Regions from separate parts of the Pseudomonas juntendi genome, predicted to be linked through region 1. Evidence: predicted binding sites of a transcription regulator. Region 1 holds the regulator's gene; each other region holds the start of a gene.
What was found. The regulator FliA, encoded in region 1, starts transcription of late flagellar genes. The targets are predictions, from matches to a motif close to CTAAAGTTTNNNNNNNNNNNGCCGNTAA.

Region 1 (10,049 bases):
ACTGGCGCTCCAGCACGGCCAGCGCGGTGCTCGACGGCAACAGCGAAATCCGCTCGTCGCTGGTGGGCAGCAGCAGTTGCCCCGGCAAGCCCTCAGGCACGCTGCCTTTGTGCAGGAACAGGTCGTAGCAACTGTGCTCGAGGGCATCAGGGTTGTGGCCGAAGTAACTGGTCATCGAACCGTGCGGGTCCAGGTCGACGACGACCACGCGCTTGCCGGCCTCGGCCAGCAGGCCGGCCAAAGCGATGGTCGTGGTGGTCTTGCCGACGCCACCTTTTTGATTGGCTACTGCCCAGACTCTCATCAAGCAAACTCTATGTATTGATTTGAAAGCGCGTGCAATCGATGTGGCAGCGGGCGAGCCCACGAACACCGACGAAGCCGGTGCCAATCACCGCGTCGCCTGCTTCGCGGGCTCGCCCGCTCCCACAGGGGACGGCGTCACAGTCAAAATTGTGCTTGTAGCAGTGCCAGAGAATTGACGAATCACTGCCCCGCCACCTTTGCTGGCGTAGCCGGTGCACTTTGTGTGCCAGCCCGGCGCAGGGCAGCATCCGGTGTTGCATTGGCGCTGCCCGAGCCCGTCAGGCTGCGGCGCACTTCCAGGTTACGGGAAATCACCAACACCACCCGCCGGTTGCGCGCCCGGCCATCGGCGGTGTCATTGCTGGCCACCGGCTGGTACTCGCCATAGCCGACCGAGGCCATGCGGGCCGGGTTCACCCCCTCCATGGCCAGCAGGCGCACAATGCTCGCCGCCCGCGCCGACGACAGCTCCCAGTTGGTCGGGTACTGCGCGGTGCGGATCGGCAGGTTGTCGGTGAAACCCTCGACATGCACCGGGTTGGCGAACGGCTTGAGAATATCGGCCACCTTCTCGATGATGGCGAACGCCTTGTCGCTGGGCATGGCATCGCCACTGCCGAACAACAGCGATGAATTGAGCTCGATCTCGATCCACAGTTCGTTGCCGCGCACGGTCATCTGGTTGCTTTTGATCAGGTCGCCAAAGGCGTCGCGCACGTCATCGCTGATGGTCTTCAGCGGGTCGGTATTGGTTGCCGCAAGGCCTGCTTCGGTCTGCTCGCTGTCGTTGACCAGCGGCTCGGCCGGGCGCACGGTCAATGGCTTCTCCTCGCCCACGGGGATGGGCTTCATGCTGCGCTCAGGGTCGTTGAACACCCCGAGCAGCGCCTGGGAAATAACCTTGTACTTGCCCTCGTTGATCGACGAAATCGAGTACATCACCACAAAAAATGCGAACAGCAAGGTAATGAAGTCGGCGTATGACACCAGCCAGCGTTCGTGGTTTTCGTGTTCCTCGGTAGGACGGCGGCGGCGCATGGCTTACTCCATGAAGCCTTGCAGCTTCAGCTCGATGGAGCGCGGGTTTTCCCCCTCGGCAATCGACAACAGGCCTTCGAGCAGCATTTCGCGGTAGCGCGACTGGCGCATGACCACGGCCTTGAGCTTGTTGGCGATCGGCAGCAGCACCAGGTTGGCGCTGGCCACACCGTAGATGGTGGCGACGAAGGCCACGGCGATGCCATTGCCCAGTTGCGACGGGTCGGCCAGGTTGCCCATCACGTGGATCAGGCCCATGACCGCACCGATGATGCCGATGGTAGGCGCGTACCCGCCCATGCTCTCGAACACCTTGGCCGCCTGGATATCGCGGCTTTCCTGGGTCAGGAAATCGACTTCGAGGATGCTGCGAATGGCTTCTGGCTCGGCGCCATCGACCAGCAGCTGCAAGCCTTTGCGCGCATACGGGTCGGGCTCGCTGTCGGCCACCCCTTCCAGGCCCAGCAAGCCTTCCTTGCGCGCGGTCAGGCTCCAGTTCACCACCCGGTCGATGCCACCCGCCAGGTCGACCCTGGGCGGGAACAGGATCCAGCGCAGAATCTGCAGGGCCCGCTTGAACGAGGCCAGCGGTGACTGCAGCAGTGCTGCCGCCAAGGTGCCGCCCAGCACGATCAATGCCGCCGGCCCATTGACCAGGGCACCGACATGGCCACCCTCGAGGAAGTTGCCACCGACAATGGCAACGAAGGCGAGGATCAGGCCGATCAGGCTCAGCACATCCATCAGACGCAGGCCTCTACCAGGTGCTTGCCGATCTCGTCCAGGCTATACACCGCGTCGGCCAGGTTGGCCTTGACGATGGCCATGGGCATGCCATAGATCACACAGCTGGCTTCATCCTGGGCCCACACCGTACTGCCGCCCTGCTTGAGCAGGCGCGCGCCTTCGCGGCCATCGGCACCCATGCCGGTCAGCACCACCGACAGCACCTTGTCGCCATATGACTTGGCCGCCGAGCCGAAGGTGATGTCCACGCACGGCTTGTAGTTCAAGCGCTCATCGCCAGGCAGGATCTTCACCGTGCCACGGCCATCGACCATCATCTGCTTGCCACCCGGGGCCAGCAGGGCCAGGCCTGGTCGCAGCATGTCACCGTCCTCGGCTTCCTTGACGCTGATGCGGCACAGTTTGTCCAGGCGTTCGGCAAACGCCTTGGTGAACGCAGCCGGCATGTGCTGGATCAGCACGATCGGTGCCGGGAAGTTGGCCGGCAGCTGGGTCAAGACCCGCTGCAGGGCTACCGGGCCGCCGGTGGAGGTACCGATGGCCACCAGTTTGTACGGCTTGCGTTTAGGTGCCGCAGCCGGCGCCGGCGCGGCTGCCGGGGCCCGGGCCGGCAGCGCACTGCGCGCCGCTGCCGGGCTGCCCACACCCGCCGTCGGCGCATGGCTGCTGGCAGGTGCCGGCGTTGCGGCCGGCGCAGGGCTGGCGTAACTGCCAAACCGGCGGTTGCTGCGCGCCAGCGTATGCACTTTCTCGCACAGCAGTTGCTTGACCTTGTCGGGGTTGCGCGAAATGTCCTCGAAGTTCTTCGGCAGGTAGTCCACTGCCCCCGCGTCCAGCGCATCGAGGGTGACCCGGGCGCCCTCATGGGTCAGCGAGGAAAACATCAACACCGGCGTCGGGCAGCGCTGCATGATGTGGCGCACCGCAGTGATGCCATCCATCATGGGCATTTCATAGTCCATGGTGATGACATCGGGCTTGAGCGCCAGCGCCCGGTCAATCGCTTCCTTGCCGTTGGTCGCGGTACCTACTACCTGGATCGTCGGATCCGCCGAGAGGATCTCCGAGACGCGGCGGCGGAAGAAACCGGAATCATCCACCACCAGGACCTTGACTGCCATAAACACTCCATTAGGCGGCGCGACCTGCCAAGGTGCGCCACCGAAATCAAATACGCCGCGCGGCGTAACGCTTGAGCATGCTCGGGACGTCGAGAATCAACGCAATACGACCGTCACCGGTAATGGTGGCCCCGGACATGCCCGGGGTACCTTGCAGCATCTTGCCCAGCGGCTTGATTACCACTTCTTCCTGGCCTACCAGTTGATCGACGACAAAGCCGATGCGCTGGGTGCCGACCGACAGGATCACCACGTGGCCCTCGTGCTGCTCTTCGTGCACCTGGCCTTGCACCAGCCAGCGCTTGAGGTAGAACAACGGCAGTGCCTTGTCGCGCACGATCACCACTTCCTGGCCATCGACCACATTGGTACGCGACAGGTCGAGGTGGAAGATCTCGTTGACGTTGACCAGCGGGAAGGCGAATGCCTGGTTGCCCAGCATCACCATCAGGGTGGGCATGATCGCCAGGGTCAGCGGCACCTTGATGACGATCTTCGAGCCCTGGCCCTTGGCCGAGAAGATGTTGATCGAACCGTTGAGCTGGGAGATCTTGGTCTTCACCACGTCCATGCCCACGCCACGCCCGGACACGTCGGAAATCTCGGTCTTGGTCGAGAACCCCGGGGCGAAGATCAGGTTGTAGCAGTCCGACTCGCTCAGACGCTCGGCGGCGTCCTTGTCCATCAGGCCCTTCTCCACCGCCTTGGCCCGCAGGATGTTCGGGTCCATGCCCTTGCCGTCGTCGGAAATCGACAACAGGATGTGGTCGCCTTCCTGCTCGGCCGACAGCACCACGCGGCCCGTGCGCGGCTTGCCTGCGGCATCGCGCTCATCGGGCATCTCGATACCATGGTCGACGGCGTTGCGCACCAAGTGCACCAACGGGTCGGCCAGGGCCTCGACCAGGTTCTTGTCGAGGTCGGTTTCTTCACCGACCAGCTCAAGGTTGATCTCTTTCTTCAACTGGCGCGCCAGGTCGCGAACCAGGCGCGGGAAGCGGCCGAACACTTTCTTGATCGGCTGCATGCGAGTTTTCATCACCGCGGTCTGCAGGTCGGCGGTGACCACGTCGAGGTTGGACACGGCCTTGGACATGGCCTCGTCGCCGCTGTTCAGGCCCAGGCGCACCAGGCGGTTACGCACCAGCACCAGTTCGCCGACCATGTTCATGATCTCGTCCAGGCGCGCCGTGTCGACGCGTACGGTGGTTTCCGCTTCGCTGACCGCATGCTTGTCGGCGACCGGGGCCGGCGTGCGCGCAGCTGCAGCAGGTTTGCTCGCAGCCGCGGGCACTGGCGCAGGTGCAGGAGCCGCAGCTGGCTGGGCGGCCGCCGGGCTTTGCGGCTTGGCCGCTGCCGGCGCCTTGGCCGCAGGCGGTGCCTGGACTGCTGCGACGTCACCGCCGAATTTGCCCTTGCCATGCAACTGGTCCAGCAGCGCTTCGAATTCATGCTCGCTGATTTCGTCGCTGGTGGCGCTGGCGGTGCTGTCAGGCGCCACCTCGGCAGGTGCCGCCTTGGCTGCAGGCAGGGCATCGGCCTGGAAGGTGCCTTTGCCGTGGAGCTGGTCGAGCAGCGACTCGAATTCGGCATCGGTGATTTCGTCACTGGCCGCTTCATGGCTGACGGCAGCAGCCGGCGCTGCAACTTCGGCAGTGAACTGGCCTTTGCCATGCAACTGGTCGAGCAGCGATTCGAACTCGGCATCGGTGATTTCATCACCGCCACCACTCACGCTCTCGCCTTGCAGCTGTTCCTCGGCCGCAGCTTGTGCCTTGACCGCATCGAGCGAATCGAGCAACTGCTCGAACTCGCTGTCGGTGATGTCCTGGTGCTGCTCCTGGTCCACCACCGGTGCCGCGGCAGGCGCTTGCGCCGCAGCCACCGGCACCACCGCTTCTTCGCCACCCTGCGGTTGCGCCGCACCCGGCTCGGCAAGGCGCGCCAAGGCCGCCAGCAGCTCGGGGGTTGCCGGCGTGACTTCAGCGCGCTCGCGCACCTGGCCAAACATGCTGTTGACCGTGTCCAGTGCCTCGAGCACTACGTCCATCAGCTCCGCGTCAACCCGACGCTCACCTTTGCGCAGCACGTCGAACACGTTCTCGGCGATATGGCAGCACTCCACCAGCTCGTTCAGCTGGAGGAAGCCGGCGCCCCCTTTTACAGTGTGGAAACCGCGAAAGATCGCATTGAGCAGGTCGGCATCGTCGGGCCGGCTTTCCAGCTCGACCAATTGCTCGGACAGTTGCTCAAGAATTTCGCCGGCTTCTACCAGGAAATCCTGGAGGATTTCTTCATCGGCGCCGAAGCTCATCAAAGGTGCTCCTTAAAAACCCAGGCTGGACAGCAGATCATCGACGTCGTCCTGGCCGGACACGACGTCTTCACGCTTATCGGCATGAATCTGCGGACCTTCACCCCGAGTCGGATGTTTTTCTCGATCTTTTTCTGCGCGCAATTGATCGTGGTCATGCTGAATGCCCGCAAAGCGGTCGACCTGACTGGCCATCAGCACCAACTTGAGCAGGTTGCTTTCCACTTCGGTCACCAGGTTGGTGACGCGCTTGATCACCTGCCCGGTCAGGTCCTGATAGTCCTGGGCCAGCAGAATGTCATTGAGGTGGCCGGCGACCTTGCGATTACCTTCGGCGCTGTGCGTGAGGAAACTGTCGACCCGCTTGACCAGGTCGCGAAATTCTTCCGCCGCCACTTCGCGGCGCATGAAGCGCTGCCAGTCGGTGCTCAGGGCCTTCGCCTCGCTGGCCAGGTCGTTGAGCACCGGGGTGCTTGCCTCGACCAGGTCCATGGTGCGGTTGGCCGCGCCTTCCGTGAGCTTGACCACATAGGACAGGCGCTCGGTGGCATCGGTAATCTGCGACACCTCTTCGGCCTGCGGCATGGTCGGGTCGATCTGGAAACTGACGATGGCACTGTGCAGCTCGCGGGTCAGTTTGCCGACTTCCTGGTACAGGCCGCGGTCGCGGGTCTGGTTCAGCTCGTGAATCAGCTGCACCGCCTCGCCGAAACGGCCCCGCTCCAGGCTTTCGACCAACTCCTGGGCATGTTTCTTCAGGGTCGATTCGAACTCGCCCAAAGAGTTATGTGATGAATCCATGGCGCGCCCCCTGACGTGACTCAGCCGTTGACGCGTTCGAAGATCTTCTCGATCTTTTCTTTGAGCACCTGTGCCGTGAACGGCTTGACCACGTAACCATTGACGCCGGCCTGGGCCGCTTCAATGATCTGGTCGCGCTTGGCTTCGGCAGTCACCATCAGCACGGGCATGGTTTTCAGCCGGTCGTGGGCACGCACCTTGCGCAGCAGGTCGATGCCGGACATGCCAGGCATGTTCCAGTCGGTCACCAGGAAGTCGTAATGGCCGTTTTCCAGCATCGGCAGCGCCGTGGTGCCGTCGTCGGCCTCATCGGTGTTGGTGAAGCCCAGGTCACGCAACAGGTTCTTGATGATCCGCCGCATCGTCGAAAAGTCGTCAACGATGAGGATTTTCATGTCTTTGTTCAAGTAGACCTCCAAGCAGTCTCAAACGCGCTCGGCCCCGAGCGCGCATTCAATCAATTCGGTACAACGTGGAAAACCGCGTGGAAACAGCCGCAACCCTAGCAGGCTCAGCGCGCCCGCCATTCCCCCAGGCGGCTACGCAGACGCGCGGCACACTGGCTGTGCAACTGGCTAACCCGCGACTCGCTGACCCCCAGCACCTCACCGATCTCCTTGAGGTTGAGCTCTTCGTCGTAGTACAGCGCCAGCACCAGGCGTTCACGCTCGGGCAGGTTGGCGATGGCCTCGGTCAGGGCTAGCTGGAAGCGCTCCTCCTCGAGGCCCCGGGCAGGTTCGACCTGGCCGCTGGCGCCGTCTTCATGCAGCCCTTCGTGCTCACCGTCCTGCAGCAGGTCATCGAAGCTGAACAAACGGCTGCCCAAGGTATCGTTGAGGATCGCGTAGTAATCATCGAGGCTCAATTGGAGTTCGGCAGCAACTTCATGATCTTTAGCGTCACGGCCGGTTCTGGCCTCCACGGCGCGCATCGCGTCGCTGACCATGCGGGTGTTGCGGTGCACCGAGCGGGGTGCCCAGTCGCCTTTGCGCACTTCGTCGAGCATGGCGCCGCGGATACGAATGCCGGCATAGGTTTCAAAGCTGGCGCCCTTGCTGGCGTCGTACTTGTTGGCCACTTCCAGCAGGCCGATCATGCCGGCCTGGATCAGGTCCTCGACCTGCACGTTGGCCGGCAAGCGCGCCAACAGGTGGTAGGCGATGCGCTTGACCAGGGGGGCGTAGCGTTCGATCAACTCGTACTGGGCGTCTTTCGCCGCCCGGCTGTACATCTTGAACCCGCTGGCGTTCATAGCACCGGTCCCGCGCTGGTCGGCTGCACCAGGCGCTCGACGAAGAACTCCAGGTGGCCACGTGGGTTGGCCGGCAGCGGCCAGCTGTCGACCTTCTGGGCAATCGCCTTGAAGGCCAGCGCGCACTTGGAGCGTGGGAAGGCTTCGTACACGGCACGCTGCTTCTGCACCGCCTTGCGCACGCACTCGTCGTAGGGCACGGCGCCTACGTACTGCAGGGCGACATCCAGGAAACGGTCGGTGACCTTGGTCAGCTTGGCAAACAGGTTGCGCCCTTCCTGAGGGCTCTGGGCCATGTTGGCCAGCACGCGGAAGCGGTTCATGCCGTAGTCACGGTTGAGCAGCTTGATCAGCGCGTAGGCATCGGTGATCGAGGTCGGCTCGTCGCACACCACCAGCAGCACTTCTTGGGCGGCACGGACAAAGCTGACGACCGACTCACCGATACCCGCAGCGGTATCGATGACCAGTACATCGAGGTTGTCGCCGACTTCGCTGAACGCCTGGATCAGCCCGGCATGCTGGGCCGGCGCCAGGTGGACCATGCTCTGCGTACCGGAGGCAGCCGGTACGATGCGCACACCGCCAGGGCCCTGCAATATCACGTCACGCAGCTCGCAGCGCCCTTCGATGACATCGGCCAGGGTCCGTTTGGGCGTCAGGCCCAGCAACACGTCGACATTGGCCAGGCCCAGGTCGGCATCCAGCAACATGACCCTGCGGCCGAGTTCGGCCAACGCCAGGGACAGGTTCACTGAAACGTTAGTCTTGCCGACGCCACCTTTGCCACCGGTCACGGCGATCACCTGTACGGGATGCATGCTACCCATGTTTGTAATTTACCTTGTATCGCTGGGACCCAGGCCACACGTAGGGCAATTCTGCGTACCCCTTGGCATAGCTACTTTGCACACGTTTCATACTCAACCCGCTCGCCGTGGGTTGTGGTAGAGATCAGCGAACATGTCGGCCATTGCCTCTTCGCTGGGCTCCTCCTGCTGCTGCACATTGACCGCGCGGGACACCAGCTGGTGCCCCCGGGGCAGGTGCAGGTCGTCAGGAATGCGCGGGCCGTCGGTAAGATAGGCCACAGGCAAATCATGACTGATGGCAAGGCTCAACACATCGCCAAGGCTTGCCGTTTCATCGAGCTTGGTCAGGATGCAGCCGGCCAGGCCACAGCGCTTGTAGCTGTGGTAGGCGGCGGTCAACACCTGCTTCTGGCTGGTGGTGGCCAGTACCAGGTAATTCTTGGCGGCGATGCCACGGCCGGCCAGGGTTTCCAGCTGCAAGCGCAGGGCCGGGTCGCTGGCCTGCAGGCCGGCGGTGTCGATCAGCACCACACGCTTGCGCAGCAGCGGCTCCAGCGCTGCCGCCAGCGACTGGCCTGGGTCGACATAGGTGACTGGGACATTGAGGATGCGGCCAAGGGTCTTGAGCTGCTCCTGGGCACCGATGCGGAAGCTGTCCATGCTCACCAGCGCCATGTTCTGCGCGCCGTACTTGAGCACGTAGCGCGCCGCCAGCTTGGCCAGGGTGGTGGTCTTGCCCATGCCGGCCGGGCCGACCATGGCGATCACACCGCCTTCTTCGATCGGCTCTACCTCGGGAATTTCGATCATGCGCGCCAAGTGCGCCAGCAACATGCGCCAGGCATGGCGTGGCTCTTCGATTTCGGCGGTCAGCTCCAGCAACTCGCGGGCAATCGGCCCGGACAGGCCAATGCGCTGCAGGCGCCGCCAGATGTTGGCCTGTTGTGGCTTGCTGCCCTGCAGCTGGGCCCAGGCCAGCGAGCCGAGCTGCACTTCCAGCAGTTCGCGCAGGCCCGACAGTTCGGAGCGCATGGCATCGAACAGGCGCGGGTCAACGGGCGCCGGCGCCGTGGCGGCCGCCGCCTGTGGGGCATCGACGTGGGGCTCGACCAGCGGCTCGGCAGCGGTCAGCGACTGCCCGGCGAACAATTGGCGGTTGTTATCGCTGCTGTCCTGGCGGTGGCCCAGCTCGGCCTGGGCCGTGGCAATGCGCGTGTGGGTCTTGCGCAGCTCTTCTTCCAGCTCGGCATTGGGCACACGCGGGGCCAGGGCGGACAGCTTGTAGTCCAGCGCGGCCGTCAGCTCGACACCGCCGGCAATGCGACGGTTGCCAATGATCGCGGCATCGGCGCCCAGCTCATCACGGACCAGTTTCATGGCCTGACGCATATCGGCGGCGAAAAATCGCTTAACTTGCATTATCCACTACCTCAGCCGTTAGGGCCCACGGTGGCAACGATGGTGACTTGCTTGTTGTCCGGTATTTCCTGATACGCCAGCACATGCAAATTCGGTACAGCCAGGCGACCGAAACGCGACAGCATGGCGCGGATCGGGCCGGCGACCAGCAGAATGGCCGGCTGGCCCTGCATTTCCTGGCGCTGGGCCGCTTCGATCAGCGAACGTTGCAGCTTCTCGGCCATGCTCGGTTCCAGAAG
Region 2 (10,049 bases), 130 kb from region 1:
CCCGCACCAGTTGGCTGGCCGGGCTGCCGCCACTGGACCACGCGCTTTTGGCAGTGATCTGCGGTTTGAGGTCACGGCGCAGTTGCAAGGTGACCTCGCCACGCAACAGTGGCCGGCAGCTGTCGGACAAGCGCAGGCCGCCGTAGCCCTCCAGGTCGATGTCGACCAGCCCGCGCGCGACCAGCTGGCGGAACAGCGAACGCCACTCGGCTTCGGCCAGGCCTTTGCCCACGCCGAAAACCGACAGCTTTTCATGGCCGAAATTGCGCACCTTTTCGGTGTCCTTGCCCAGCAACACGTCGACCAGGTGGCCCACACCATAGCGCTGGCCGGTGCGAAACACTGCCGACAGGGCCTGGCGCGCCGGCTCGGTAGCATCCCAGGTCTGGACGTTGTCGACGCAGTTGTCACAGTGCCCGCACGGCTGCTCGAGGATTTCATCGAAGTAGGCCAGCAGCGACTGGCGGCGGCAGCGGGTTTCTTCGCACAGCGCCAGCATGGCATCGAGCTTGTGCTGCTCGATGCGTTTGTGGCGTTCGTCCCCTTCGGAGTTCTGCAGCATCTGCTTGAGCATGACCATGTCCTGCAGGCCATAAGCCATCCAGGCATCGGACGGCAGGCCGTCTCGCCCTGCACGGCCGGTTTCCTGGTAGTAGGCCTCAAGCGACTTGGGCAGGTCGAGGTGGGCCACGAAGCGTACGTTGGGTTTGTCGATACCCATGCCGAACGCGATCGTGGCGACCATGATCAGCCCCTCTTCGTTGAGGAAGCGGTGCTGGTTGGCGGCGCGGGTTTCGGCCGCCAGGCCGGCATGGTATGGCAGCGCCGGGAAGCCCTGCTGGCAAAGGAAGGCGGCGGTTTCGTCGACCTTCTTGCGCGACAGGCAATAAACGATGCCGGCGTTGCCACGGCGCTCGGCAAGGAACGCCATCAATTGTTTGCGCGGCGCTTCCTTGGGCACGATGCGGTAGAAGATGTTCGGCCGGTCGAAGCTCGACAGGAAGCGCTCTGCGCCCTGCAAGTGCAGGCGCTGAACGATTTCTTCGCGGGTACGCATGTCGGCGGTGGCGGTAAGGGCAATGCGCGGAACATGCGGGAACAGTGCGGCCAACTGGCCCAGTTGCAGGTATTCGGGGCGGAAGTCATGGCCCCATTGCGAAACGCAGTGGGCTTCGTCGATGGCGAACAGCGAGATATCCAGGTCGCGCAGGAAGTCGAGCATGCGCGGTTGCACCAGGCGTTCGGGTGCCAGGTACAGCATTTTCACTTCGCCACGGCGCAGGCGCCCGGCCAGGTCGCGCTGCTGCTCGGCCGTGAGCGTGGAGTTCAGGGCGGCTGCGGCTACGCCCAGCTCGTCAAGCGTGGCGACCTGGTCGTCCATCAGCGCGATCAGCGGCGAGACCACCACGGTCAGGCCTGGGCGCAGCAGGCCCGGCACCTGGAAACACAACGACTTGCCGCCGCCAGTCGGCATCAGCACCAGGGCATCGCCACCATTGGCCACGCATTCGATGATCGCTGCCTGGCGCCCTCGGAAACTGTCGTAGCCAAAGATGTCCTTGAGAACGCGCTGAGCCTGTTCGAGCATGTGCAACTCCAAATCGCCGTACCACCCTGCACACAGGCTGGACGAAAAACCCGCCCCGCACACGCCAAATGCGTAAGCGGTTTTTGCCAGGCCGCCAGTAAAACCGCGCCTGGATGAAAATCGCGGAGTATACCGCAGCACCGCCCCGCGCAGGGCACCACCGCGATAGACGTTCCTTTGCCCCGCTGCCGCCGCAAGGTGCTAGAATTCGTTATCGTTTATTCCCCAAGGTAGCCCTGTAATGTCCTTCGCCGAGCAACTGACCCGCCTGCAAGCCTTCCTCGACGCCGACGAGCTGCACGAAGAAGCGCTGGACTATGTCGCCGCCCACGGCTACCTCACCGCGCTGTCGATCAACGCCGAAGACGTGCCCGAGCGCGAGTGGATCGACGCCCTGTTCGCCGAAGAGCCGCACTACAGCAGCGAAGCCCAGCGCACCGAAATCGAGGCGACCCTGGTGGCACTCAAGGCCCACATTGCCCGTCAGCTGGCCAGCGACGATGAATTCGAACTGCCCTGCGACCTCGACCTGACTGACGAGCCGGACGATTCCGACCTGCGCGGCTGGTGCATCGGTTTCATGGAAGGCGTGTTCCTGCGCGAAGAGGCCTGGTTCGAGAACGCAGAAGAGGAAGTCAGCGAAATGTTGCTGCCAATCATGGTGGGTTCGGGCCTGTTCGACGAGCAGCCGGAGTTCGCCGACATCGCCAGCAACGCCAACCTGCAGGACGACATGATCGTGCAAATTCCCGAAGCGCTGACGGCACTGTTCCTGCTGCTGCACGCACCTGACGAAAAGCCGGCGCTGCTCAAGCCACGCCACCACTAAGCCAGCTGTGCGCTACCTGCTGCTGGCCATCGGCTGGCTCAGCGTCGCACTGGGGGTGTTGGGGATATTCCTGCCGGTATTGCCTACCACCCCGTTTCTTCTGTTGGCGGCCGCCTGCTTCGCTCGCAGCTCGCCACGCTTTCACCACTGGCTGGTCCACCACCCCAAACTGGGGCCATGGATTCGCGACTACCTCAGTGGTGAAGGCATCCCCCTCAAAGGCAAGGTCTATGCCATTGGCCTGATGTGGGCCAGCATCGGGCTGTCCTGCTACCTGGTGCCGCTGTTCTGGGCACGCGCCTTCATGTTGACCAGCGCCGTGCTGGTAAGCCTTTACATCCTCAAGCAAAAAACCTTGCACAGGCCAAAGTGACAATAATTTGTCGCCAAATATCACTTTCGCCTAACCCGCCCAGTATTTAGCCAAATTCGTTCTGGAACCGCCTGAAGGCCTTGAGAGTATTGGCTTTACCGATATTTGCCACACCACCTGAGGGCTGCAAAAATAGCTCCTGTTAGACATTTCAGGTATTTATGGTCATTTTGATATGAATAAATCTTCTTATCTATCGCGATGAATGTACTTAGCTGTCATGTTAAAAACCTGCAACACTATACGCGATAAATAATCGTCATTTTTTTGGCGAGCAGCAGGACCAAATTCAAGATCAGGGAGATGTACCATGCGCGTTTTGAACCCCATCACCACCGCATTACTGTTGGCCCTGGCGAGTGCCAACGTGCAGGCGATGTCGATCACCGAAGCCGTCCAAAGCGCCGTGGACTATCACCCACAGGTCAGCTCCAACCGTAACAGCAAGCTGTCGGCCGATGAGGACGTGAAATTCGCGCGTGGTGGCTACTTCCCTACCGTTGACCTGGTCGCCGGCTACGGCCGCCAGCGTTCGGACAACACCACAACCCGTGCCGCGGGTAACCACAACAAAGAAACCCTGAACTACACCCAGTCCGAGCTGCGCCTGCGGCAGATGATCTTTGATGGCTTCAACACCGCGAACGAAGTGGGCCGGACCGAAGCGGTTTCCACCTCGCGTGCCTACTACACCCAGGCGGTTGCGCAGGATGTCGCCCTGCGTGCGATCGAGGTGTACCTGGAGGTACTCAAGCGCCGTGAACTGGTGGCCCTGGCCAGGAACAACCTGCAAGCCCACCTGCGGGTCAACGACCAGATCGGCCTGCGTAACGAGCGTGGCGTTGGCAGCACGGCCGACCTTGACCAGTCCCGCGCCCGCCGCGCCCTGGCAGAAAATAACCTGGACACCGCCGAAGTGGACCTGGCCGACGCCGAGGCCAACTTCTTCAGCGTGATCGGGCGCATGCCAGACGAGCTGGAAAGCCCGCCCACCATCAAGGCCGAGGTGCCTGCCACGCTTGAAGAGGCCCGTGATGGCATGCGCCAGAACAACCCCTACATCAAGTCGGCCCAGGCTGATGTAAATGCGGCCGAGCAGCAGTACGAGGTTGGCAAGTCGACCTTCTACCCACGCTTCGACGCCATTCTGGCCACCGGTGCCAACAACAACACCGGCGGCGAGAAAGGCCACAACAACAACGACTGGCAAGCCGGCGTGGAGATGAACTACAACCTGTTCCGCGGCGGCAGTGACAAGGCTCGCCTGCAATCCGACGCGCACAAGATCAACCAGGCCCTGGACATCCGCAACAACGCCCTGCGCGAGTTGACCGAAAACCTGAGCCTGGCGTGGAACGCCATGAACAACGCCAGCAAGCAGCTGCCGACCGCGCGTGAATACGCCGAAACCACCAAGCGCGTGCGCGCCGCCTACCAGGACCAGTTCGGCCTGGGCCAACGCACCCTGCTGGACGTGCTCGACAGTGAAAACGAACTGTACAACGCCGACCGTCGCTACACTGAAGTGCGCTACACCGAAGAGTACTCGCGCTACCGGGTGCTGGCGACCATGGGTGAATTGCTCAGCAAGCAGCGTATTTCGCTGCCGCCAGAGGCGCTGGCCGCGACCGAAGTCCGTACCGAGGCACGCTTGCCCGAGATGCGTTGATCGGGCTTGAGATTGCTGGGGCCGCTGTGCGGCCCATCGCGACACAAGGCCGCTCCTACACAGATCGTGTATGCCAATGGCGGGTGCGATGGCCTGTAGGAGCGGCCTTGTGTCACGATGGGCTGCGCAGCAGCCCCCTGCCCTCACTCGGTGCCATGGTTACGCTGGAACGTCTCCACGCCCATGGCCCTGATCTGTCCCTCTATCAAGGCCTCGAACGGTGCCAGCAGCGCATCGAAGCAGGCCGGTTGCTCCAGTGCATTCAGCGCCCCCACCACGGCCTCAATGGTCGACAACGCTCCCGCCTCCGGCGCCTTGCGCAAGCGATAGCGTGAAGCGGCCACCTGCCCCAAGGTCACCCTCGGCAACGTCTCCAGCAGCGGATTCAGGTACAGCAGCTTGCGCGCCTTGCGCCAGGTGCCGTCGGGCACGATCAGCAGCAAGGGTTGCTCGTCCACTGGGCCATAGGCAGCCAGGGGCTGCGCTTCAGCGCCCGGGAACAACAGCGCCGGGCGGTACCCAGGGGTTGCCAGCAGCGCTGGCAGGTCGTCGAATACCTGCCCCACCCGCAGCTCGGCATTGCTCAGGCCAAGCGCAGCCAACCGTGCGGTATTCAGGGCGTGGGCGCTTTCACTGGGGTGCTGCAGCAAGATCACACGGGTTCGGCTGCCTAGCGCAGGGATCAGCGAGCAAAGGCAATGATCAAGCGGGCGCTGGCAGCGCTCGCAACGGGGTCTGGGCATGAAGGTCTCCTTGGCGGGGGTATTTTGCCACAGAACCCTGGCCCGGCTGGCGGGCCTTGCCCTATGCCCTGGCCGCAAGGCGACCACGGCAACCTCAACGGTTGAAGCGCTCCGCCAGGCTGTGCAGGTACTCCGCCATGCGCTCGAGGTCCTGGCTGATTTCTGCCCCTTGGCGCGCCTGCCCGGCGCTTTGATCGCACAGTTGGGCTATGCGCACGATCTGCTGGTTGATGTCTTCAGCCACGTGGCTTTGCTGCTCCGATGCCGTGGCCATCTGCTGGCTCATGCCGGTGATGCGGCTCACCGCCTGGGCTATGCCGCTCAACGCCGCCTGCACTGCCTCGACACTGTGCACGCTGTCACGCGAGATCTGCTCGCCACGGCTGGCAGTACTCACTGCGCGCTCTGCCCCGGCCCGCAACGAGGCGATGATGTGGTGGATTTCCTGGGTGGAGGTGCGGGTACGCTGGGCCAATGAGCGTACTTCATCGGCCACCACGGCAAACCCGCGGCCCTGCTCGCCGGCCCGCGCCGCTTCAATGGCGGCGTTGAGCGCCAGCAGGTTGGTTTGTTCGGCGATCGAGGTGATCACATCCACCACGCTGCCGATCGACTGGGTCTGTTCCGCCAGGGCGTTCACCGCCTGGCCAATGTCATTGACTGCATCGCTCATGCTGCCCATGGCCTTCAGGCTCTGCAGCGCCAGCTCGCTGCCCTGCTGCGCCAGCTGGTCGGCATCGCCTGCGGCATGCGCCGTGCTCTGCACGTTATGCGTAACCTCCTGGATGGTCGCCGCCATCTGCGCAATGGCGGTGGCCGATTGATCGGTCTCGCTGCGCTGGCGGTCGAGCATCTGCGCCTGCGCGCCCGACAGGTCGGAAGATTGCGCAGCGCGTGATTTTACCCCGACCCCGGCGTCTACCAGGCGCGTGAGCGCGGTCTGCAGGCGGGCTTCTTCACTGATGATGGCAAGGTCCAGCTGGCCCCGCAGCCCCGGGTTGTCGCTGTAGGTGAGCGCCACCAGCGGGCTGGTGAACGCCTTGGGGTGCTCGGCCAGCGTGCGGCGGATGGCCTGGTTCTGACGGTGCTCGACCAGGTACCAGGCTACCAGCAGTACAACCATCAACACCCCTAGCGCGGCATAGGGTGGCAACCACAGGTAGCCCGCCGCCGACACCAGGCCGGCGCCGAGCCATGGCCAGCCCTGGCGCAGGCCATGGCCCAGGCGCGCCGCCCACGATACCGGCCGGCGGCCGGCACGCAGGCGTGCGTACAACGCCTCGGCACGGCGGATCTGCTCACGAGTCGGCACCGAACGCACCGACTCGTAGCCGCTGATGCGGCCCTGTTCGTAGACTGCCGTCACGTAGGCACTGACCCAATAGTAATCGCCGTTTTTTGCCCGGTTCTTGACCACGCCCATCCACGGCTTGCCTTGCTTGATGGTGTCCCACATATGGCCGAACACCGCCGGCGGCATGTCTGGGTGACGCACGAGGTTGTGCGGCTGGCCCACCAGCTCGTCGTAGGTGAACCCGCTGATCGCCACGAAGGCGTCGTTGCAATACGTGATGCGGCTGTTCAAGTCGGTGGTGGAAATCAGCCGTTGTTCACTGGGGAATGTTCTTTCGTGTTCAGTGACTGGCAAATTCATGCGCATCGTCGGGCGATCCTTGCAGGATGAAAAGAAGGGAAATCATCAGCGCAAGTTGATATGTAGCAGAGCGCTATGAGGTTAGCGGCACACGTGTGCAGGAATTTAGCGGCCTGCCGACAGAATGTATGAACATTCTGTTTATCAGCCTACGTTGAGCTGGCTTTTCAGCAGGTCGCGGAAGGTCTGGATCAGCGGTTCGCGGCTGCGCCCACGCCGGATGATCAACGAGAACGGTGCCTGGTAACCGAACGTCGCCGGAGACAACACGCGCAAGTCGCCTTTGTCGACCCAGGCCTGGGCGTAGTGCTCGGGCAGGTAGCCGATGTAGGCGCCCGACAGAATCAGGATCAACTGCGCCTCCATGCTCTCAACCGTCGCCGCGCTGTGCTTGAAACCATGCCGGGCCAGCTCGGCCTGGCTCCAGTAGCCGCGCCCGACCATGCGCTGCTGGGTCACCACCTGCTCGGGAATGCGCCGCTCGCTGTACAACGGGTGGCGGCTGCTGCAGTACAGCCAGTGCTGCTCGCGGTACAGCGGCTGGTACAGCAGGCCACTCATGCGTGAAGAAAACGCGCCAATTGCCAGGTCCAGGCGGTTGTCCTGCACCCCCAACTGCAGCTCGTAAGGGCTGGACACCGACAAGTGCAGGTGCACGGCCGGATGCTCCTGGCTATAGGCACCAATGGCTTCAGCCAGCGGCAGGGCGCGATCACCCACCGTGGAGTCGATCACCCCCAGGTTGAGGGTGCCGCGCAGTTCGCCCTTCAGGGCCGCCGCGTATTGCTCGAACCCGTCCAGTTCGGCCAACAGGCGCAGGGTTTCCTGGTGAAACAGCTCACCCTTGCTGGTCAGGCTGAAACCGCCCCGGCCACGGTGGCAAAGCACAATACCCAGGGCACCCTCCAGCTGGCTCATGTAGGTGCTGATGGCCGAAGTCGACAGGTTCAGCTCACGCTGGGCGTTGGCGAAACCCTGGTGGCGCACCACGCTGATGAAGATACGCAGCAGTTTCAGGTCGGGCAAAGTCGAGGCCATGGGGCAACGGTTCCACAGGGTGTTTGCGCGCAGTCTAACCGCTGCGCCGGGCTTTAGTTCAGAAATTCCTGAACTAAGTATTTGTCGGTAGCGATTCTTCCATGGCACTACCTTGCGCAGACTGGCCGAAATGTCCCTGCCCGCTGGCGAAACACGAACTGGAAAGCGCGCAGCGGCACAGGTTCGAACAAACAGAACAATCGACCGACTGATGAGGCCCACCGTGGACAAGACTCTTCACCAACCACTGGGCGGCAACGAAATGCCGCGTTTCGGCGGCATCGCCACCATGCTCCGCCTCCCCCACCTGCAAAGCGCCGAAGGCCTGGACGCAGCCTTCATTGGTGTGCCGCTGGACATCGGCACCTCGCTGCGCTCCGGCACGCGCTTCGGCCCCCGGCAAATCCGCGCCGAATCGGTGATGATCCGCCCTTACAACATGGCCACCGGCGCCGCCCCGTTCGACTCCCTGTCGGTCGCCGACATAGGCGATGTGGCCATCAACACCTTCAACCTGCTGGACGCCGTGCGCATCATCGAAGAGGCCTACGACCAGGTCGTCGAGCACAATGTGATTCCCCTGACCCTAGGCGGTGACCACACCATCACCTTGCCGATCCTGCGGGCGCTGCACAAGAAGTACGGCAAGATCGGCCTGGTGCACATCGACGCCCACGCCGACGTCAACGACCACATGTTCGGCGAGAAGATCGCCCACGGCACCACCTTCCGCCGGGCGGTGGAAGAAGGCCTGCTCGACTGCGAGCGCGTGGTGCAGATCGGCCTGCGCGCCCAGGGTTATACCGCCGACGACTTCAACTGGAGCCGCCGCCAGGGCTTCCGCGTGGTTCAGGCCGAAGAGTGCTGGCACAAGTCGCTGGAGCCCTTGATGGCCGAAGTGCGGGAAAAAGTCGGCGGCGGCCCGGTTTACCTGTCGTTCGACATCGACGGCATCGATCCGGCCTGGGCACCCGGTACCGGCACCCCGGAAATCGGCGGCTTGACCACCATCCAGGCAATGGAGATCATTCGCGGCTGCCATGGCCTGGACCTGATCGGTTGTGACCTTGTCGAAGTCTCCCCGCCTTATGACACCACCGGCAATACCTCGTTGCTCGGCGCCAACCTGCTGTTCGAAATGCTCTGCGTACTGCCGGGTGTAGTCCGCCGCTAATGTGGTCGGGCCACCGAGGCCCGCCAACACCAGAAGACCACCGGGCGCCGTGCGAACGCCCGCGTGGCCGATCTCGCCATAATAAAGATAATCGGGAGACCCCCAATGGCCTTGGACATCATAGTTGTAATGCTTTACACCGCAGGCATGCTCGGGCTTGGCTGGTATGGCATGCGACGCGCGAAAACCCATGAAGACTACCTGGTCGCCGGGCGCAACCTGGGCCCGATGTTGTACATGGGCACCATGGCCACCACCGTGCTGGGTGGCGCCTCCACCGTGGGTACCGTGCGCCTGGGGTACGTTCACGGCATTTCCGGCTTCTGGCTGTGCGCCGCGCTGGGCCTGGGCATCATCGCCATCAACTTGTTTCTGGCCAAGCCGCTGCTACGCCTGCGCATCTTCACCGTGACCCAGGTGCTGGAACAGCGCTATAACCCGACCGCACGCCAGGCCAGCGCGGTGATCATGCTGGCGTACGCGCTGATGATCGGCGTGACATCCACCCTGGCCATGGCCACCGTGCTGCAAGTGCTGCTGGACCTGCCCTTCTGGGCCTCGCTGCTGCTGGGCGGGGGTGTGGTGGTGGTGTACTCGACCATTGGCGGCATGTGGTCGCTGACCCTGACCGATATCGTGCAGTTCGTGATCAAGACCGTGGGCCTGATGTTCATCCTGTTGCCGGTGTGCCTGTACAAGGCCGGCGGCTGGGACACCATGGTGGCCAAGTTGCCGGCGGCCAGCTTCCAGCTGACCACCATCGGCTGGGATACCATCATCACCTACTTCCTGATCTACTTCTTCGGCATCCTGATTGGCCAGGATATCTGGCAGCGGGTGTTCACCGCCCGTGACGAAAAGGTCTGCCAGCGTGCCGGCACCACCGCCGGGGTGTATTGCGTGCTGTATGGCCTGGCCTGTGCCGTGATCGGCATGGCCGCTCATGTATTGATGCCCGACCTGGCCAACCCGAACAATGCC
Region 3 (10,049 bases), 1.2 Mb from region 1:
TGCCCCGGCCCCGGAACCGCACCCGAACCTGATCGACCGTTACCTGGTCGCTGCCGAGCATGCAGGCCTGCGCCCGCTGCTGCTGCTGAACAAGGCCGACCTGATCAACGCCGAGAACGGCCCCGGCCTGCAGGCGCTGCTGGAGGTTTACCGCGAGCTGGGCTATCCGCTGCTGGAGGTATCTGCCCACCACGGTGATGGCATGCAACGCCTGCAGCAGCAACTTGACGGGCACATCAGCGTGTTCGTCGGCCAGTCGGGTGTGGGCAAGTCTTCGCTGGTCAACAGCCTGCTGCCAGAGGCCGGCACCCGCGTCGGCGACCTGTCGGAATGGTCGGGCCAGGGCACCCACACCACCACCACCGCGCGGCTGTACCATTTCCCCAATGGCGGCGACCTTATCGACTCGCCGGGCATCCGCGAATTCGGCCTTGGCCACGTCAGCCGCAGCGATGTGGAGGATGGCTTCATCGAGTTCCGCGACCTGTTCGGCACCTGCCGCTTCCGCGATTGCAAACATGACCGCGAGCCAGGCTGCGCGTTGCTCAAGGCGCTGGACGATGGCCGGATCTCGCAGCAACGCATGAACAGCTACCGCTCGATCATCGCCAGCCTGACGGAAGACAGCTACTGACCGGGCTGTAAGCCTTCCTCCGCCCTGAGGCCCACCTGCACGGCCCTGCAAAACGCCGTGCGAGGTTGCGCGGGGCCTACTGCTCCTTGCTCTCGTCCATCTTCAGCGTGCCATCCTCGAAGATGTTCAGCTTCTGGCGCAGTTCACGTGGTTGCATCGGCGCCTGATCGGCCCCGGCACCGGGCGCCGCGCCACTGGCCGGCGGGGCCGCGGGCGGGGCTGCCGGCGCTTGCGGTGCACCCTGTTCGCCCTGCTCACCCTCGATGTTGCGCTGGGCCTTCTTGGTCAGCACGATGATGTCGATGCGGCGGTTTACCGGGTTGAACGGGTTCTTGCGGTCGAACAGCGATGACGATGCATACCCCACCACCCGAGCCACCTGGCCGTCCGGGTACCCACCCGCCACCAATGCCCGGCGTGCGGCATTGGCGCGGTTGGCCGACAGCTCCCAGTTGCCGAACTCGCCAGTGCCGGCATACGGTTTGGCGTCTGTGTGGCCGCTGATGCTGATCTTGTTGGGCACTGCCTTGATGGTGTCGGCCATGGCCAACAGAATGTCTTCGAAATATGGCTGCAGGCGCGCACTGCCGATATCGAACATCGGACGGTTCTCGGCGTCCATGATCTGGATACGCAGGCCATCCTGGGTGATCTCGAACAGGATCTGGTCCTTGAACTTCTGCAGTTGCGGGTTCTCTTCGACCTTGTTCTGCAGCTCCTGCAACAGCAATTCAAGGCGCTCGCGCTCGACCTGCTCGGCCATGGTCTCCACCTGGTCCTTGTCCAGCTGGGTGGGCGACGGCTGTGTCGGCTCGGTTTTCACTTCCGGGTTGATGGTTTTGTCCGGCGCCATTTCGGGGGAACCACCCAGGTCGATGACGTAGGGCGTACCACTTTCGGAGAACCCGATCGGGTCCTGGAAGTAACCGGCAATGGCGATCTTCTGTTCAGGCGTGGCCGTGGACAACAGCCACAGCACCAGGAAGAACGCCATCATCGCCGTGGCGAAGTCGGCAAAGGCGATTTTCCAGGCGCCACCGTGGTGGCCGCCGCCAAAGCGCTTGACGCGCTTGACGATGATGGGCTGATTGTTCTCCATGAATCAGCGACCGCGAACCGCTTGTTCCAGCTCGGCGAAGCTTGGGCGGTGCTTGGGGTACAGCACCTTGCGCCCGAACTCGACCGCCAGCGACGGCGGCATGCCCGAAGCCGAGGCCACCAGCGATGCCTTGATCGACTCGTACAGGTTCAGCTCTTCCTTGGCGTCGTGCTCCAGGCACTTGGCCAGCGGGCCGAAGAAGCCGTAGGCCGCGAGAATACCGAAGAACGTACCGACCAGCGCCGCACCCACGTGCATGCCGATGGCCGCCTGGTCCCCATCGCCCAGCGAGGCCATGGTCACCACGATACCCAGCACCGCCGCTACGATACCGAAGCCGGGCATGCCATCGGCGATGCCGGTCACTGCATGGGACGGGTGCTCAAGCTCTTCCTTCATGCTCAGCAGCTCCATGTCGAACAGGCCCTCGAGCTCGTGCGGGGCCATGTTGCCGGTAGACATGATGCGCAGGTAGTCGCAGACGAACGCGGTCATGCGCTCATCGGCCAGTACCGTGGGGTACTTGGCGAAAATCGGGCTGGCGGCGGCGTCTTCGATGTCGGCCTCGATGGCCATCATACCTTCGCGACGGCTCTTGTTGAGGATTTCGTACACCAGCCCCAGCACTTCAAGGTAGAACGCATGGCTGAAGCGCGAGCCGAACATCTTCATCGACTTCTTGATGACGTGCATGGTCATGTAGCCAGGGTTGGCCTGCAGGAATGCACCAAAGGCCGCACCGCCGATAATCAGTACTTCGAACGGCTGGATCAGCGCCGCGATCTTGCCGTGGGAAAGCACGTAGCCGCCGAGCACGCTCGCGAATACGACGATGATGCCGATAATTTTAGCCATAGGTTCAAAGCACTTGCTGTCGTGGTCAGGGGAAGAGACGAGAGCTGTAAAACTCTTCTTCTACTTATCGGCAGAACTGCGCCAGACTATAGCCACACAATGCGAAAAGCCAGTTCGGACTGATGTCAAAATGCCAATTGAAACCAAGGTGCCCGCTCAGGCTCCGCGAACGCTAGAGGCCTGGGTCAAGCTGCTCGAGAGTGTTCGCATCCCGGTGCCGAAGCACAGCTACGACCGGGTCATGGCGGCCATCCACGATAGCCGCCGCTCGCTGCGCGACATCGCCGAACTGATGCAAGATAGCCCGGCGCTGGTGTTGTCGGTGATGCGTGAAGCCAACCACGCCACCAACGCCAGCATGGCCGAACCGGCCGAAAGCCTTGAAGTGGCCCTCAACCGGCTCGGCCTGGAGCGCAGCGAGCTGTTGCTCAAGCGCCTGCCGGCAGTGCCTGTTGAAGAAATCCCGCCGGTTCTGTGCCAGTTCCAGATGATCAGCCAGCACGCAGCGCAGCAGGCCAGCGGCCTGTTCGCCAGCCGCCTGGCCCGGCTGTGGCAGGAAATCCACTGGGGTAGCCTGCTGTTTCTGTCGCCCCTCTGGCCGCTGGCACTGGCCTACCCGAAGCTGCTCGACACCTGGGAGCTGCGGGTGATCCACAAGGGTGAAGAGGCCGCCCATGTCGAGGAAGAACTGTTTGGCGTGCGCATAATGGCGCTGTGCCAGACCACGGCCGAGTACTGGCGCCTGCCGCAATGGGTGACCCAGGGTTACCGCCTGCTGCTGGAAGAGCGCGAGCAACTGGCCCAGGTGCTGAGCATCGCCCGCGACGAAGACCTGCTCAGCCAGCAACACCGCCTGGACGCAGAGCCCGGCCTGCGGCGCTGGTTCAACCAGCCGGCCAATACCGTGTTGCTGGCCAACAACCTGGCCCTGGCGGCGCAGGTCGGCTGGGACAACCCGCACCTGTTACGCTGGCAGCTGCTGACCGCCCTGTACCTGCAGACTTCGCTGGAAGACGTGCAGCAGCAAGTTCACCAGCAGGCAGCCGCCAGCGCCCGTCGCCATGCCCGGCATGCACTGTTCCATCCAGCCGAGGCGCTGATATGGCCGTGGCACCAGCGCCGCCCGCACCCGGACATGCTGGCGGCGCCACCGCCCAGCAGTGAAGAGCTGGCGCGCTGGCGCACACTGTGCCAGCACCTGCTGGCGCAACCCAGCCCGTTCACCAATACCGTGCACCTGGCCACCCAGGCACAAGAGGCCCTGCTGGCCTGCGGTATGCAACGCATCATGCTGCTGAGCCTGGACAAGAGCACCGACACCCTGCGCGTGCAGCAGACCGCCGGCTTGCCCAAGGAGGCCGCGGGCCTCGCCCTGCAGGTGGCTCAGAACAAACTGCTGCAAAAGCTGATGAGCCAGGCCGGGCAGCTGCGCATCACCCCGCAGAACCACAGCCAGTTCGCCGCGCTGCTGCCAGCCCCGCTGCGCGCCCTGTTCCGCAGTGAGCATGTGCTGCTGCGCTCGCTGGCGGTGAACGATCAGGTGCTCATGCTGCTGGTGGCCGACCAGGCTTGCAGGCCCATGGCCGATATCAGCGTGCAAGCCTTCGGCAAAACCGTGCAATGCATCGAGCGGGCACTGTCGCTGTTCGCCAACCGCAAAGCCTGAGCCTTGCGCTACAATCGCTCCTCTTTCCACTCTGGAGACCGTGGATGACCGACTTTTCCGGCCTGCCCCTGGTGATCGAAGCTGCAGACCTGCTGCCGCGCCTGGATTCACCGCAGTTGATCCTGGTCGACCTGAGCAGCGCCAACCGCTATGTCTGCGGGCATATCCCCGGCGCCCGCTTTGTCGAGGGCAAGCGCACCCAGCTCGGCCAGCCACCGGCCCCTGGTCTGCTGCCGCCCCTGGGCGAACTGGAAAAACTGTTCAGCGAACTCGGCCACCGCGATGATGCCGTCTACGTGGTGTATGACGATGAAGGCGGTGGTTGGGCGGGGCGTTTCATCTGGCTGCTCGACGTGATCGGCCATACGCGCTACCACTACCTCAATGGCGGTATCCAGGCCTGGCCAGCCGACAAGCTGTCTACCGAAGTGCCCGCAAGCGGCACCGCCCCGGTGCACCTGCACCTCGACACTGCACCTACAGCCACCCGCGAGTACCTGCAAAGCCGCCTGGGCGCCGATGACCTGGTGATCTGGGACGCCCGCGCCCCACAGGAATTCAACGGCGAAAAAGTGTTGTCGGCCAAGGGCGGCCACATCCCTGGTGCGGTCAACTTCGAGTGGACCGCCGGCATGGACCTCAACGACCACCTGCGGATCCGCAGGGATATCGCCGAAGTGCTGCAAAGCCTGGGCATCACCCCCGACAAGGAGGTGGTTACCCATTGCCAGTCCCACCGCCGTTCCGGTTTCACCTATTTGGTGGCCAAGGCCCTCGGCTACCCACGCGTCAAGGCTTATGCCGGCTCGTGGAGCGAATGGGGCAACCACCCGGACACGCCTGTAGAAGTTTAAGGAACCTGCATGAAATCCCGTCTGTTCATCATCAGCCAGTACCTGCTGCCGCACCACCTGCTGTCGCGGCTGGCCGGCTGCGTCGCCGAGTGCCGCGTGCGCTGGTTCAAGAACGCCTTCACCGCCTGGTTCGCCAAGCGCTACCAGGTCGACATGAGCCAGGCGCTGGTCGAAGACCTGAGCGCCTACGAGCACTTCAACGCATTCTTCACCCGCGCCCTGAAGCCGGGCGCCCGCCCGCTGGATGAAACCCCGGGCGCCATCCTGTGCCCCGCCGACGGCGCCGTGAGCCAGCTTGGCCCGATCGAGCATGGCCGCATCTTCCAGGCCAAAGGCCATGGTTTCAGCGCGCAGGAGCTGCTGGGCGGTGACCCGGCGCTGGCCGCCCCGTTCATGGGCGGTGAGTTCGCCACCATCTACTTGTCGCCCAAGGACTACCACCGCGTGCACATGCCGCTGGCCGGCACCCTGCGCGAGATGGTCTACGTGCCGGGCCGACTGTTCTCGGTCAACCAGACCACTGCCGAAAACGTGCCCGAGCTGTTCGCCCGCAACGAGCGGGTGGTCTGCCTGTTCGACACCGAACGCGGGCCGATGGCCGTGGTGCTGGTGGGTGCGATGATCGTTGCTTCGATCGAGACCGTGTGGGCCGGCCTGGTGACGCCGCCCAAGCGCGAGCTGAAGACCTTCCGCTACGACGACGCCAGCCGTGCGCCGATCCACCTGGAGAAAGGTGCCGAGCTGGGGCGCTTCAAGCTGGGTTCGACGGCCATCGTGTTGTTCGGGCCGCAGCAGGTGAAGTGGGCCGAAAGCCTGGGTGCCGGCTCTGCTGTGCGCATGGGGCAGCAGTTGGCGGCGCCTGTGCAGGCTTGATGGCCTGATAAAGCCTGGGCCGCTTTGCGGCCCTTAGCGGGCATGCCCGCGAAGGGCTGCAAAGCAGCCCCAGATTTCCCGATCAGCCGCGCGCGTCGCGGTCGCGCAAGCCCAACAGATACAACACGCCATCCAGGCCCAGGGTAGAAATCGCCTGCTTGGCCGACTGGCGCACCAGCGGCTTGGCGCGGAATGCCACGCCCAGGCCGGCCAGTGCCAGCATTGGCAGGTCGTTAGCGCCATCGCCCACGGCAATGGTCTGTTCCAGTTGCAAGCCCTCATCGCTGGCCAGTTTCTGCAGCAGTTCGGCCTTGCGCTGGGCATCGACGATCGGCTCGACCGCCACACCAGTCACCTTGCCATCCACCACTTCCAGCTCGTTGGCGAACACATAGTCGATACCCAGGCGCGCCTGCACCTGGCGGGCAAAATAGGTAAACCCACCGGACAGGATGGCCGTCTTGTAACCCAGGCGCTTGAGCTCGGCGAACAGATTTTCCGCGCCTTCGGTCAGGCGCAGCGAGGCGCCGATTTCGTCCAGCACGCCCACATCCAGGCCCTTGAGCAGCGCCATGCGCTCCTTGAAACTGGCGCGGAAGTCCAGCTCGCCACGCATGGCGCGTTCGGTGATCGCCGCCACCTGCTCACCCACGCCAGCCGCCTTGGCCAGCTCGTCGATGACTTCGGCCTCGATCAGCGTCGAATCCATGTCGAATACCGCCAGGCGGCGGTTGCGGCGGAACAGGTCGTCTTTCTGGAAGGCAATGTCGACGCTCAGCGCCTGCGCCAGGGCGAAGAAATCGGCACGCAGAGCCTTGGCATCGCTCGGCACCCCACGCACGGATATCTCGACCGCCGCCTTGCCCTTGTCGGTGTCGGCGTCCAGCGCCACCCGGGCCGACAGCCGCTCGATGCGTTCGATCGTCAGGCCGTACTGGCTGATCACCGCACTGACCCGCTGCAGTTGCTCGGGGGTGATCTTGCGGCTGAGCAGGGTCACCACATGGCGCGCCTCACCATGGCCGTCGGCCCAGTGCTGGTAGTCCGCCTCGGAAATCGGCGTATAACGGGCCTGCAGGTTCAGCTCGTGGGCCTTGGCTTGCACACCCTGCAGCAGGGCAGTTGCCACTTCGTTGTCAGGGATATCGACCAGGATGCCGAACGACAGGGTGCCGTGCATGACCGCCAGGCCGATGTCGAGGATACTCACACCGCCCTGCAGCAGGACGCCGGTGATTGCCGCAGTGAGACCGGGACGGTCCTCACCGGTGATGTTGATCAGGACGATTTCGCGCACAACCTGGCTCCGACTTCGATGAAAAATGCGCATTCTACCGACTTTCCATGACCATCGGGCGCCAACGATACTTTGCCGACAAAACCCGGCTCGCTATACTCCCCCCACTTTCTTGCCATTAAGAGCCGAGCTCTGTGAACCGGCCCACGCCCGTCAAACCAGACAACTTCTTCCTGATGATCTATCGTGCCCTGAGTCAACGTCGCGTGCCGCTGGCACTGCGCATCGCCTGCACCAACATCTTCCTGGTGGCGCTGGCACTGGTGATCTATGCCTGTGTGATGGGCCTGCAGTTCAAGCAGGCCATGCACGAGCAGGCCGACGCCCTCGGCCAGAGCCTGACCACGCAAACGGCCACTTCGGCGACCGAACTGCTGGTAGCCAACGATATCCTCAGCCTCAACGTGCTGCTGGGCAACCTGGTGAAAAACCCGCTGGTGGCCCACGCGGCCATCTACAGCGTGGACAACCGCATCCTCGCCGAAGCCGGGCAACGCCCGCGCAATAGCCTGCTGGGCGAGGCCGAAGGCGTGTACCAGACCAAGATCAGCTTCCAGGACGTGGCTGCCGGGCAGCTGCGCATCAGCCTGGACATGAGCCAATTCCAGCAACCCATGCTGATCAGCCTGCAAAGCATGGGCATTCTGGCGGCCATCCTGCTGGCGCTGGCTTTGGCCCTCAGCTTGCGCCAGGGCCGCTACATCACCCTGCCATTGCTGCAGTTGCGGGTATGGCTGCGCGACCCGCAGTACTACACCCCGGCCACCGACCGCCAGGATGAAATCGGCGACATCGCCCGCCAGCTGCATGCGCGCCTGGCGCCACCGCCGCCACCAGAGCCGGAGCCAGAGCCTGAGGAAGACGACGATGAACCATTCGACGACCCGCAGCACGTCAGCCCGGCACCCAAGGCCGCGCCGCGCGCCAAGGTCGCCGCAGTGCCAGACGAGGAAGATGACGAAGCGTTCGCCGGCCTGCTCGACGACGACACTGCACCAAGAACCGCAGTGGTAGACGAGTCCGACGAACCGCACTTCAGCGCCATCCTTGCGGTGCAGCTGGGCTCCCAGGAGCAACTGCGCCGTCTGCCGCGTACCCGCCTGACCGAACTGACCGAGCGTTACCGTGACTGCCTGGAGCATGCGGCATCGCTGTACGACGGCGAAACGCACACACTCAACGATGGCAGCACCCTGGTGCTGTTCCACAGCCGCGTATGTGGTGAGGACTACCTGACTAACGCAATCTGCTGCGGCGAGCTGTTGCGCGCCCTGGGCCATGCCCTGCAGATCGAAGTGGCCGACAGCGGCATCACCTTGCAATTGCAGCTGGGCCTGGTATTGGGCAACGATCTGCACGGGCTGGAGCTGGTAGACGTGTTGATCGCCGAAAAAGCCCAGGATGCCCTGGCGTTGTCGCAGCACAGCCGCAACCTGTTGCTGGTGGAGCGGCAGATCAGCGATGACGCACTGATTCGCCAGCGCGCACGCATTCGCCCGATTGCCAGCCCTGAGGGCGCCTGCTGCGTGGAGCGCCTGCTGGAACCGTACCCTTCGATGCTGGAACGGCAACTGGCGCGCATGCACGAGCGTCGGGCCTGACAGGCTGCGCTGGGCACTGGGGCTGCCGCGCAGCCCCTTCGCAACGCCAGGCCGCGCCTACAGGGCCCGGGCCCAGCTTCGCAATGGTTTGACGCAGACATGAAAAAGCCCACAGCATCGCGGGCTTTTTTTACACCTGGCGGTTAGGTCAGAACCGATAGACTTCCATATCGGTGCGGATCGGCGAGGCCATCGGGATCCTGGACTTTTCCGGCGCCTTCTTCACCTGCACCGGTGCAGCCGGCTTTTTCGGCGTTTCTTCAGCGATTGCCGGCTGGTTGGCCAGCGGCTTCACCGCCGTGCTCAGCTGCTCGGCCAGCTTCTGCAGCAATTGGCCCTGGGCCTGTACCTGCGACGACTCGCTGCCCTCATGTGGCTGTTCGAGGTGCACGATACGGTTGTCACGTACGCGGCCACGGCGGTCCAGCAGGCGCCACTGGGCGTCGAGGATGGCCGGTTGGTCCTTGCCCGAGTCCAGGCGGGTAATCGACAGCAGCACCTGTACATCCGGCGTGAAACCGGCCGTTGCCGGGGCCAGTACCACTCGCTGGCTGTCCAGGCGCCAGGCCAGCTGGCGCACCAGCAACTGGTCGATGTCCGACGACAGGCTACCCGCCCAACGACCGTCGGTCGCCGCGCTCAGGCTGCCATCGGCCTGGCGCTGCAGGAACGTCTCGCGCTGCAGGTAATCGGCCACCGATACCGGCCCGAGTACAACGGCCATGCCCGCACTCTGCGACGGCTGGCCAGGATCACCACTGTCGAGCTGGTACAAGGCAACAGGCTGGTGCATGGTGCACCCGCCCAGCCCCAGCAGGCCAGTCATCAACAGCGCAAGTGGAAGGCGCAGAAATTTCATCATCCCATCCAGGCGGCTGCCTACAGGCACACCGCAGTGATACATATAAATTCAAACGGGCACACGACCACGCCGGCGCCGCAAGGGCCATATCATCCGCGAAATAACCGTCCGACTCCAGTGTTTCTGCCCGGAACGGCGCTGTAATTGCCGTTCCAGACATTTCCACCGGTTACGCCGGCACTTCCACCTGCAAGCTATCGACGCGCTGGAACCCACGCGGCAGCTTGCTGCCGCGCCGGCCACGCTCGCCCTTGTAGTGTTCCAGGTCGTCGGGCTTCAGAGACAGGGTACGCTTGCCGGCCTGCAAT

Region 2: L1P09_RS17870 (methyl-accepting chemotaxis protein) is a predicted target of FliA. The motif match lies at 6,938-6,965, and genes of this name have one in related genera.
Region 3: motA (flagellar motor stator protein MotA) is a predicted target of FliA. The motif match lies at 2,653-2,680, and genes of this name have one in related genera.

The regions. Positions count from the first base shown of each region.
Region 1 is NZ_CP091088.1:3,718,520-3,728,568, forward strand. It holds gene L1P09_RS17245 (ParA family protein) at 1-304, opposite strand, end outside; gene motD (flagellar motor protein MotD) at 487-1,344, opposite strand; gene L1P09_RS17255 (flagellar motor protein) at 1,348-2,088, opposite strand; gene L1P09_RS17260 (protein-glutamate methylesterase/protein-glutamine glutaminase) at 2,088-3,212, opposite strand; gene L1P09_RS17265 (chemotaxis protein CheA) at 3,259-5,526, opposite strand; gene L1P09_RS17270 (protein phosphatase CheZ) at 5,539-6,327, opposite strand; gene L1P09_RS17275 (chemotaxis response regulator CheY) at 6,348-6,722, opposite strand; gene fliA (RNA polymerase sigma factor FliA) at 6,839-7,579, opposite strand; gene fleN (flagellar synthesis regulator FleN) at 7,576-8,418, opposite strand; gene flhF (flagellar biosynthesis protein FlhF) at 8,503-9,810, opposite strand; gene flhA (flagellar biosynthesis protein FlhA) at 9,822-10,049, opposite strand, start outside.
Region 2 is NZ_CP091088.1:3,844,245-3,854,293, forward strand. It holds gene recQ (DNA helicase RecQ) at 1-1,588, opposite strand, end outside; gene L1P09_RS17850 (YecA/YgfB family protein) at 1,830-2,417, shown strand; gene L1P09_RS17855 (YbaN family protein) at 2,425-2,790, shown strand; gene L1P09_RS17860 (TolC family outer membrane protein) at 3,101-4,459, shown strand; gene L1P09_RS17865 (tRNA-uridine aminocarboxypropyltransferase) at 4,603-5,202, opposite strand; gene L1P09_RS17870 (methyl-accepting chemotaxis protein) at 5,297-6,862, opposite strand; gene L1P09_RS17875 (LysR family transcriptional regulator) at 7,001-7,894, opposite strand; gene speB (agmatinase) at 8,118-9,068, shown strand; gene L1P09_RS17885 (sodium:solute symporter) at 9,174-10,049, shown strand, end outside.
Region 3 is NZ_CP091088.1:4,895,081-4,905,129, forward strand. It holds gene rsgA (small ribosomal subunit biogenesis GTPase RsgA) at 1-634, shown strand, start outside; gene motB (flagellar motor protein MotB) at 711-1,733, opposite strand; gene motA (flagellar motor stator protein MotA) at 1,737-2,588, opposite strand; gene L1P09_RS22725 (HDOD domain-containing protein) at 2,719-4,254, shown strand; gene L1P09_RS22730 (rhodanese-like domain-containing protein) at 4,299-5,108, shown strand; gene asd (archaetidylserine decarboxylase) at 5,118-5,981, shown strand; gene serB (phosphoserine phosphatase SerB) at 6,064-7,278, opposite strand; gene L1P09_RS22745 (AhpA/YtjB family protein) at 7,413-8,879, shown strand; gene L1P09_RS22750 (PqiC family protein) at 9,028-9,738, opposite strand; gene parC (DNA topoisomerase IV subunit A) at 9,911-10,049, opposite strand, start outside.